2 regions of the Alteromonas lipotrueae genome follow, and region 2 is predicted to be linked to the other one. Evidence: predicted binding sites of a transcription regulator. Region 2 holds the regulator's gene; the other holds the start of a gene.
The links. Region 2 encodes sigma-54, which starts transcription at its own class of promoters, with help from an activator protein. Its sites were predicted from a motif close to GTTGGCACGNNNNTNGNNT; they were not measured.

Region 1: a site for sigma-54 is predicted at 1,209-1,227, ahead of glnA (glutamate--ammonia ligase). Genes of this name have one in related genera too.

Annotation. Positions count from the first base shown of each region.
Region 1 covers NZ_JAESDJ010000003.1:192,587-197,743, reverse strand. The annotation lists gene glnA (glutamate--ammonia ligase) at 1-1,142, opposite strand, end outside; gene typA (translational GTPase TypA) at 1,575-3,404, shown strand; gene KYS23_RS06180 (response regulator) at 3,585-3,980, shown strand; gene KYS23_RS06175 (MalY/PatB family protein) at 4,118-5,157, shown strand, end outside.
Region 2 covers NZ_JAESDJ010000001.1:167,762-172,918, forward strand. The annotation lists gene hpf (ribosome hibernation promoting factor) at 4-291, opposite strand; gene KYS23_RS00695 (RNA polymerase factor sigma-54) at 321-1,805, opposite strand; gene lptB (LPS export ABC transporter ATP-binding protein) at 1,881-2,606, opposite strand; gene lptA (lipopolysaccharide transport periplasmic protein LptA) at 2,609-3,172, opposite strand; gene lptC (LPS export ABC transporter periplasmic protein LptC) at 3,141-3,719, opposite strand; gene kdsC (3-deoxy-manno-octulosonate-8-phosphatase KdsC) at 3,716-4,282, opposite strand; gene KYS23_RS00720 (KpsF/GutQ family sugar-phosphate isomerase) at 4,282-5,157, opposite strand, start outside.

The sequences.
Region 1 (5,157 bases), on a different contig from region 2:
TCAAGGCCAGCCATAAGCATTGCTGAGAAAGCAAGGTATGGGTTAGCTGTTGGGTCAGGGAAGCGTACTTCGATACGACGTGCTTTATCGCTCGTTACGTATGGAATACGGATAGATGCAGAACGGTTACGCGCAGAGTATGCAAGCATTACCGGTGCTTCAAACCCTGGAACCAAACGCTTGTAAGAGTTTGTTGATGCGTTTGCAAAAGCGTTGATTGCACGAGCGTGTTTAATAATACCGCCAATGTAGAAAAGCGCTTCTTCAGAAAGACCAGCATACTTATCACCCGCAAAGATGTTTACACCATCTTTAGCGATTGATTGGTGACAGTGCATACCAGAACCGTTATCACCTACAAGTGGTTTAGGCATGAATGTAGCAGTTTGGCCATAAGCGTGAGCTACGTTATGTACTACATACTTATAAACTTGGATTTCATCTGCTTTCGTTACTAGTGTGTTGAATTCGCAAGCAATTTCGTTTTGACCAGCAGTAGCAACTTCATGGTGATGTGCTTCAATAACTAAGCCCATTTCTTCCATTACTAAACACATTGCAGCACGAATGTCGTGCGCTGAATCTACTGGAGGAACTGGGAAGTAACCGCCTTTAACACCAGGACGGTGACCCATGTTTCCGCCTTCAAAATCAGCGCCTGAGTTCCATTTTGCTTCAGCAGCATCAATTTTGTAGAAAGAGCCGGCCATGTCTGTGTGGAATTTAACATCGTCAAAAAGGAAGAATTCTGGCTCTGGGCCGAAGAATACAGTGTCGCCAATGCCGGTAGATTTTAGGTATTCTTCTGCACGGCGCGCAACTGAACGTGGATCACGCTCGTAACCTTCCATAGTAGAAGGCTCTAAGATGTCACAACGAATATTTACTTGAGTCTCTTCTGCGAATGGGTCGATTACCGCACTCGTAGGATCAGGCATAAGTACCATGTCTGATTCGTTAATGCCTTTCCAGCCAGCAATTGAAGAACCATCGAACATTTTACCTTCTTCAAATGTCTCTTCGTCTACCGTAGCGGCAGGAATCGATACGTGTTGTTCCTTGCCCTTAGTATCAGTAAAACGCAAATCAACAAATTTCGCTTCACTTTCTTTAATCAGCTCTAATGCCTTTTCTACTGACATCGTGTCCTCCAGGTTTAATGTAAAAATGCGGAATGATCAGCTTCATCCCAACAGTGGAAAAACTAAAAGCGATTTTCATGCCATCTATCGTGATTCCAATTTTGCTGGCTTAGCAGCAAGAGGATAACGGAATGACTAATGGTGTTGCACACAAATGGTGCTTAATCGCTATATTTTGGTGCAAATTAAATTTAGGTAGCCGTAAGCTAGCCTAGATTAACTTGTCTTCACTTACCACCGAAAACAGGGCTCGAAAGTAATAAATTCGTTAATCAAAGACTATAATAGTGAAAAACATGCCTCCCTTTAAAAAAAAGGTGCGCAAACGCCGTGGTTTTTCTGTACAATCCGCGCAAAATTTACTATCTGCATTTTTTGCAACAAATCTAATGCATGCTTAACATCATGTAATGATTTACACAGGCTCCCTAGATGAATACCACTGATATTAATAAATTACGTAACATTGCTATTATTGCTCACGTTGACCACGGTAAAACAACTTTGGTTGATAAACTGTTACAACAGTCAGGCACTCTTGAAACTCGCGGTGAGCAAGAAGAGCGCGTGATGGACTCGAATGACATCGAGAAAGAACGCGGCATCACAATCTTAGCGAAAAACACTGCTATTAACTGGAATGACTACCGTATCAACATCGTAGATACTCCAGGACACGCCGATTTCGGTGGTGAAGTAGAGCGTGTAATGTCAATGGCCGATTCAGTGTTGCTTCTAGTAGATGCGCAAGAAGGTCCAATGCCTCAAACGCGTTTCGTAACACAAAAAGCATTTGCTCAAGGCTTGAAGCCAATTGTTGTTATCAACAAAATTGACAAGCCTGGCGCACGTCCTGATTGGGTTATGGATCAAGTATTCGATTTGTTCGACAACCTTGGCGCAACTGACGATCAGTTAGATTTCCAAGTTGTATATGCATCAGCACTAAATGGTTGGGCTTCATTAGACGCCGACGAGCCAGCTGAAGACATGAACGCATTGTTCCAAACGATTGTTGACCAAGTATCGCCTCCAGATGCAGATGCCACTGGTGCATTCCAAATGCAAATTTCTCAACTTGATTACAACTCATATGTAGGTGTAATTGGTGTTGGCCGTATTAAACGCGGTACTGTTAAGCCAAACCAACAAGTTACTGTTGTTACCGCTGAAGGTGAGAAGCGTAACGGTAAAGTTGGCCTTGTATATGGTTACCTTGGTCTAGCACGTCATGAAGTTGAAGGTGCAAGCGCTGGCGATATTATCGCAATCACAGGTTTAGGTTCGCTTAAAATCTCTGACACTATTTGTGATGTTAACCAAGTAGAAGCGATGACGCCGTTATCTGTTGATGAACCAACAGTTACTATGACCTTCCAGGTAAACACTTCACCGTTTTCTGGTAAAGAAGGTAAGTATGTTACTTCACGTAACATTCTAGAGCGTTTGAACGACGAACTAGTACATAACGTTGCACTTCGTGTTGAAGAAACGCCAGATCCGGATAAATTCCGCGTATCAGGCCGTGGTGAACTTCACTTGGGTATCCTTATTGAAAACATGCGTCGTGAAGGCTACGAGCTAGCAGTATCACGTCCAGAAGTTATTCTTAAAGAAGAGAATGGCGAAACACAAGAACCGTTTGAAACACTAACGGTAGACTGTGAAGAAGCGCATCAGGGCTCTATCATGGAACAACTTGGTCTGCGTAAAGCTGAAATGACCAACATGTCTCCAGATGGTAAAGGCCGTGTACGTATCGACTTCGTTATTCCTAGCCGTGGTTTGATTGGTTTCCAAACAGAATTCATGACGATGACGTCTGGTTCAGGTTTGCTTTATCATACGTTTGATCACTATGGCCCATACAAAGGCGGTATCATTGGTAAGCGTAAGAACGGTGTTCTTATTGCTAACGCTAACGGTAAAGCCCTAACTAACGCCTTGTTTAACCTTCAAGAGCGTGGTCGTTTGTTTATCGGTCACGGTGTAGAAGTTTACGAAGGTATGGTTATCGGTATTCACAGCCGCGATAACGATTTAACTGTTAACGCCCTTAAAGGTAAGCAGTTAACTAACGTTCGTGCCTCTGGTACTGATGAAGCGCAAACTTTGGTTCCGCCTATCAAGATGTCGCTTGAGCAAGCGCTTGAGTTCATTGATGAAGACGAATTAGTTGAAGTTACGCCTGTATCTATTCGTATTCGTAAGAAGTTACTTACTGAAAACGAACGTAAGCGTTCTTCACGCGAGAAAAAGTAATCACCTCCGCTTTGATGACTTAATTAGTTTTCAAATGCATTAAGATGATTCAAAAACGCCAGCTTTCAAGCTGGCGTTTTTTTATGCTCACGTTTTTGCCAAAATGTCGACGAAAGATGAGTTGGCAACATCGACTTTGGCCTCTATCATCAAGTTAATGAAATTAAAAAGGCAAAGCCCGTGTTCTCTGTAGCAGTTATTGAAGACGATGTTATTACGCTCGATCTTATTACCGATGCATTAGAAACCCGTTTATCGGCGACGGTTTACCCGTTTAGCCGAAGTAAAATTGCCCGTGAATTCTTGCTTCAACAAACGCCAGACACGTTACAATTGATTATTAGCGACCAAGTCATGAAAGAATATGACGGATTAAGTTTGTTAAAGGCATGCCGGTCGGCGAACTTATCTGTTCCGTTTTTACTGATCACTGGTGATCCCAATAAAGAACTCGTCATGGAAGCGCGCAAGTTAGGTGTATCTGGTTTTTTAGCAAAACCCTTGCAAATGGACTCCCTGGCCGCAAAAGCCAAGTCCGTAGCGCTAGCAAATGCTAAAAGTCGCGTAAGCGAATAACTAGCTACTCCTTAGTAAAGCATTCAAGGGCGTTAGCAAACAAATAAAAAAGTCCTAAATGGTCTAAGCAGCGCTAGTTTATATGCTTACGAATTATTACACTGGTGCTCATAATGTAATGGCAACAGGATGTAAGTGTGACGTTTAATTTTGACCAAACCCCACCTCGTAAAGATACCTATTCGTTTAAGTGGCAAAAGTATATAGGTAAGGACATTATTCCTGCTTGGGTTGCCGATACTGAATTTCGATGCGCTCAGCCAATATTGGATGCAATTTCTGAACAAGTTGAGCATGGCAATTTGGGCTATGTATTACCTGGTCAACATCAAGGTGCGATTAGTGCAATCCAGCGTTGGTTGAAAGACAAGCACGACTGGGAGGTGAAAGCAGAGTGGATTGTGTGGACGCCAGGCGTTGTGCCTGCGTTTAACGTTGCCTGTAAAGCTTATTGTGAAGCTGGCGATAAGGTGCTTATTCAAACACCTAATTACCCGCCTTTGCTAGCAGCACCAAAATTAAATGAACTAGAGCGCATCGATATAGGCACAGTGATTGACACTAAGTCGGGAGAGAGCCGCTATACATTAGACTTTGAAGCGCTAGAAGCCCATGCTGCCGACCCTAAATGTAAGCTATTCATTCTTTGTAATCCGATGAACCCAGTTGGCTCGGTATTAACCAAAGCAGAGCTAGATCGGGTTGCTGATATTTGTAACGCCAATGACGTGTGTTTATGTTCTGATGAAATCCACTGTGACCTGATTTTAGAGCCTGGAATTAAGCATATTCCGGCTGGACGTGAAGCGAACCTAGCCAACAACAGCGTTACCTTAATGGCCGCTAGCAAAACCTTTAATATTGCTGGTTTGGGTACCTCGTTTGCGATTATTCCAGACCCTAAACTCCGGCAGCAATTTACCGGTGCTGCTGCGGGTATTGTACCTTGGGTCAATGTGTTGGGATTAGCGGCTACCGAGGCAGCCTTCACGCTGTGTGATGATTGGCATAGTGCTCAGCTTGAGTATTTGCGCGCTAACCGTGATGCCGTGTATGAAACGATAAACGGCATAGATGGGCTATCTATGTTGAAGCAAGAAGCCACGTTTTTAGCATGGGTAGACGCAAGCGGTTTAGGGGTTGAAAATGTACAAACGTGGGCAGAAGAAAAAGGCGT
Region 2 (5,157 bases):
TATTTAGTGCTTTTTCAGCTTTTCCTTATGCTTGATAACTTGCCTGTCGAGCTTGTCGATCATGCTGTCTATCGCCGCATACATGTCGGTGTTATGTGATGAAGCAAACACTTCTGCTCCGCTGAGGTGCATGGTGGCTTCGGCTTTTTGATTAAGTTTTTCGACGTTCAGGATGACATGCACATTAGATATGTGATCAAAGTGACGCTCTAGTTTGCTGAACTTAGTATCGACATAGCTACGCAAAGAATCAGTAATTTCGACATGATGACCGGTAAGGTTGATTTGCATATTTCGTCTTCCTTAAATTATCAAGGCCTTTAAATAAGGCTTTTGCGTTGGTTTGACGGCGGAATCGATAATGATTCCCGGTATTTTGCTATTGTCCGCCGGGCAACTTTGATGCCTTGTTCGGCCAACAATTGAGCAATCTTGCTATCGCTTAATGGCTTGCTGGGCGTTTCCGCAGCCACAAGCTTTTTAATTAGTGCGCGAATAGCGGTAGATGAACACTCACCACCAGATTCCGTTGCTACGTGACTAGAGAAGAAATATTTCAACTCAAATATGCCACGTGGGGTATGCATATATTTTTGCGTGGTGACACGTGAGATGGTGGATTCATGCATATCTACCATTTCTGCGACATCATTTAGCACCATTGGTTTCATCATTTCTGGGCCGTGCTCGAAAAAGCCCATTTGTTGCTGCACAATACAGTTTGCTACTTTCATCAAGGTGTCGTTCCTTGATTCAAGGCTTTTTATAAACCATTTGGCTTCTTGCATATGTGAGCGAATAAATTGCGAATCGCTGCTGTTTTTAGAGCGTCTGCTCATAGCGGCATATTGCTGATTTACGCTTAACTTTGGCAAGCTATCGGGGTTAAGTTCTACCACCCAGCGGCCATTCTTCTTGTTTACCGAAACATCAGGAATAACGTATTCCGGTTCTTTGGTAATTAATGCACTACCTGGACGAGGATTCAACGTTTGCAGTAAGCGCATGGCTTCGCGAAGTTGATCTTCTTTCAAACGGCTCTTGCGCATTAACGTACGGTAGTCTTTGCTGCTAAGTAGGTCCGAGTACTCATTGATAAGTTGTCTTGCTTCTGCAAGCCATGGCGTATCGTCTGAGAACTGGCGAAGCTGTACAAGCAAACATTCTTGCGGTGTACGCGAACCTGAACCGATAGGGTCGAACATTTGAATACGTTTGAGTACACATTCAACTTCGTCCATTTCCACCAATTCTTCTACGTCGTCAGAATTCACCGATTCTAAAATCTGTTCGATGGGGACGTTCAGGTAACCAGATTCATCGATTGAGTCGATAATGGCGGTAGCAATGGCGCGGTCGGTATCCGAAAACGGGGTTAACCGCATTTGCCATAGCAAGTGGTCTTGAATATTGTCGGTGGTTTCACCCTGAAACAGTTGGTCGTCATCATTATTTGATGGACCAGGAGCGGGAGCAGAAGAGGCCGAGTAATACTCATCCCACGTACTGTCGATTGGCAGTTCATCGGGAAGGTCGTTCTTTTCAAGCGCGTCACCTGCTTCTAACGAATCGCTAGATGCAGTAGGAGCAGCTTCTACAGAAGGGTCGTCGCCGTCCATGTTGTTTTTCTCAACAGGATGGTCATCGCCGCCTTCTTCAACTTCCAAAAGTGGGTTTGAGTCTAGTGCTTCCTGAATCTCTTGTTGCAGGTCGAGCGTAGACAACTGCAGCAGCTTGATTGCCTGCTGCAACTGCGGTGTCATGGTAAGTTGTTGACTGAACTTTAGCTGTAAAGATGGTTTCATCTACGTCTTATTTTTAAACTCTTGTTGTGAATATACCCGTGCTTAAAACTGAAAATGACAATTCGGTTACAGTAACTATAGCCTGAATTGTTCTCCTAGGTATACATCCCTTACTTTCTGATTACTTAAAACTTGTTCTGCTGTCCCTTGCGCGATGAGTTCGCCTTGGCTCACAATATACGCTTTCTCACACACATCCAGTGTTTCTCTTACGTTGTGATCGGTGATGAGGATTCCAATTCCTCTGTCACGAAGATGTTGAATGATCTTCTTTATATCATTAACCGATATAGGATCAACACCAGCAAATGGCTCATCAAGCAAAATAAATTGCGGATCAGCGGCTAATGCTCGCGCGATTTCTACCCGGCGACGTTCACCACCGGATAAACTCATACCCGTACTATTACGTATATGGTTAATATTAAATTCATCAAGTAGCGCATCGGCTTCTTGTTCTTGTTCCGCTGAACTCAACCCTTTACGGGTCTGTAAGATAGCCATGATGTTCTCAAACACCGTCAATTTTCTAAAAATTGAGGCCTCTTGCGGTAAATACCCAATTCCGCGTCGTGCACGCTCGTGCATGGGCTCATGGGTTAATTCGCTGTCATCAATACTGATTTTGCCCTTATCAAGGGGTACTAAGCCTACAATCATGTAAAAAGTTGTGGTTTTACCGGCACCATTGGGGCCGAGTAATCCAACGATTTGCCCAGTCGAAACTGATAAGCTTACATCGCGAACCACTTGACGGGCTTTATACGCCTTTGCAAGACTCTGTGCGCTCAACGTTGCCATGATTAGTTGCCGTCCGCCTTATCGCCTTCGTTATTCGATGACGCTTTACGTATTGCCTCAGGCGTAAATACCGTAGTTACTCTACCACCTTCACCGTCTTCGCCGCCTGTTGCAAGCAATTGTTCCGTGACCATGTCGAAAGTAATCTTGTCGCCTTGTACTTTGCTGGTATCTTGCTGTAGCTCTGCATTCCCTTGTAAAGAAATAGTTCGATTTACCACTTCATAGCGTATTTCGTTGGCTTTGGCGGTAACGGGGGCGCCATCTTCTAATTTTTGCGAGTAGCTGGCAGGTTTGCCGCGAGCAACAAATATCTCTCGTCCATCTCCTTCGCTGGCAATAACCTCAACTTCATCGGCATTTATCACCAAAGAACCTTGGGTAATTCGTACATCATCTTTAAACAATGAAGTTTTGTTTTTACCGTCAACAAATTGCGATTTAGAGTCAACTTTAATCGGTTTGTTGAAGTCGCTTTCAGCCGCTAAAGCCACAGTAGAGAAAAGGCTAACAGCGAGGCTGGTCGCTAATGCTTTAGTGGCTAGGCGAATAAATGGTTTGTACATGGTCTATTAACTCGTATTCCTGGGTACGCAAGTTGGCGTTAAACCCATTGCTGTTAATCACATATTGTAAGCCACGTATTTCCACGGGCTGATCAGATGTCATTTGCTTAGTGTACAGGTTTATCTCTATAAACGCTGTACGTATTGTCCTTACAAAGTCATCGACACTTTGGTTTTCAATAACGACATTATTTTCTAGCTGTATCAATTCGTTATTGTACAAAGTACCTTCTGTTGCGGTGACTTCCCACGGTGACTGTGCGTCGTCGGTATATAATGTATATCTGGGCTTTTGGAATAAAACAAAGCCCAATTGGTCGTAATGTTCCATCGATGCCGCAAATACTTTGTGATTTAATTGGCCGTCTTGATTATATAAGGTGGTCGTTAAGTTTTTTGCTTTGTACGCGGGCTTTAATGCATCCAATCCTTGGTCAGTTTGCTGGGTAGGATCTTCTTCCATCCAAATCGGAATATACATGGCGGATGCCAATATAAATAACACCGAAATACTTAAGCCTAACCGGTCAAAGCCTAATACCTTCATACGCTAGCACCTTGAATACCGTGAAGCTTATCGTTTGCTTGAAGCAGGGTGTCACATATTTCGCGTACTGCACCAAAGCCGCCTGGCAAAGTAGTGATCCAATTTGCTTGTTGTGCAACCGTAGGATGTGCGTCTTTTACTGCAATTTTTACGCTTGCGTGGGGGTACATGCCCGTATCTGGCATATCGTCACCTACCACCGCCACGTGCTCGGGTTTAAGTGATAAGCGAGCCATCAGTTCAGCAAGTGCGTCAGATTTATTTTCTTCACCCTGTACGATGTGCGCAACATTCAGCGCTTTCATTCTATTTTCGACAATGGCAGAGCGCCTGCCAGTAATGACTGCTACCTCTACCCCAGAATTCACAAGGGCTTTAACGCCGTAGCCATCGCGGGTATGAAATGCTTTTAATTCTTCGCCAGCATTACCGAGGTAAATACGGCCATCTGAAAACACGCCATCTACATCACACACTAATAAGCGAACGTGCTTCAGCGATAAATACAAAGCCTCTGACATAGCGGTATAGAGTGTATTTACGGTTGATTGGGTGTCTCTCATTATAAAACTCCCGCTTTAAGTAGCATATGCATGTTGAACGCGCCCACGGGCTTGCGGGTTTCATCCGTTACCATAAGCGCGCTTATCTTATGAGTTTCCATTAAGTTTAGCGCTTCGACGGCGAGCTGCTCTGGCATGGTTGTTTTGCCGCCCTTGGTCATAACCTGTGTAACCGTAGCGGTATGCAAGTCTATACGTGCATCTAAAATACGGCGTAAATCACCATCGGTGAAAATTCCAATCAATATGCCGTGGCTATCGATAACCCCTGTCATACCCAAGCCTTTCTTGGAGATTTCTAATAGTGCTTCTGCAACGAGGGCGTTTTCGTCTACCAAGGGTAATTCGCTGCCCGTTAGCATGATGTCACTCACTTTAAGCAGTAATTTTCTGCCTAAGCTGCCACCTGGGTGAGAAAGCGCAAAGTCGTCGGAGGTGAAACCTTTGCGATCAAGTAGCGCTACGGCAAGGGCGTCACCCATTACCAAGGTGGCGGTAGTGCTAGAGGTAGGTGCTAAGCCTAAAGAGCAGGCTTCTTTTTCAACACTGATATTCAATACCACGTCTGCGTGTTGGCCTAATGAACTGGTTACGCTGTTCGTCATCGCAATAACAGGCACGCTCAAACGCTTTACGATAGGCAGTAAATTAACCAGCTCTGCGGTTTCACCAGAGTTGGAAATAGCGAGTAGCACATCACCTTTACTCAGCATGCCTAAGTCGCCATGGTTGGCTTCGCCAGGGTGCATGAAAAACGATGGTGTTCCGGTACTGGCAAGCGTTGCAGCAATCTTATGCCCGATATGCCCAGATTTACCCATGCCGCACACCACCACCTTGCCCGCGCAATTTTGCAACAAGGTGCATGCAGTAAC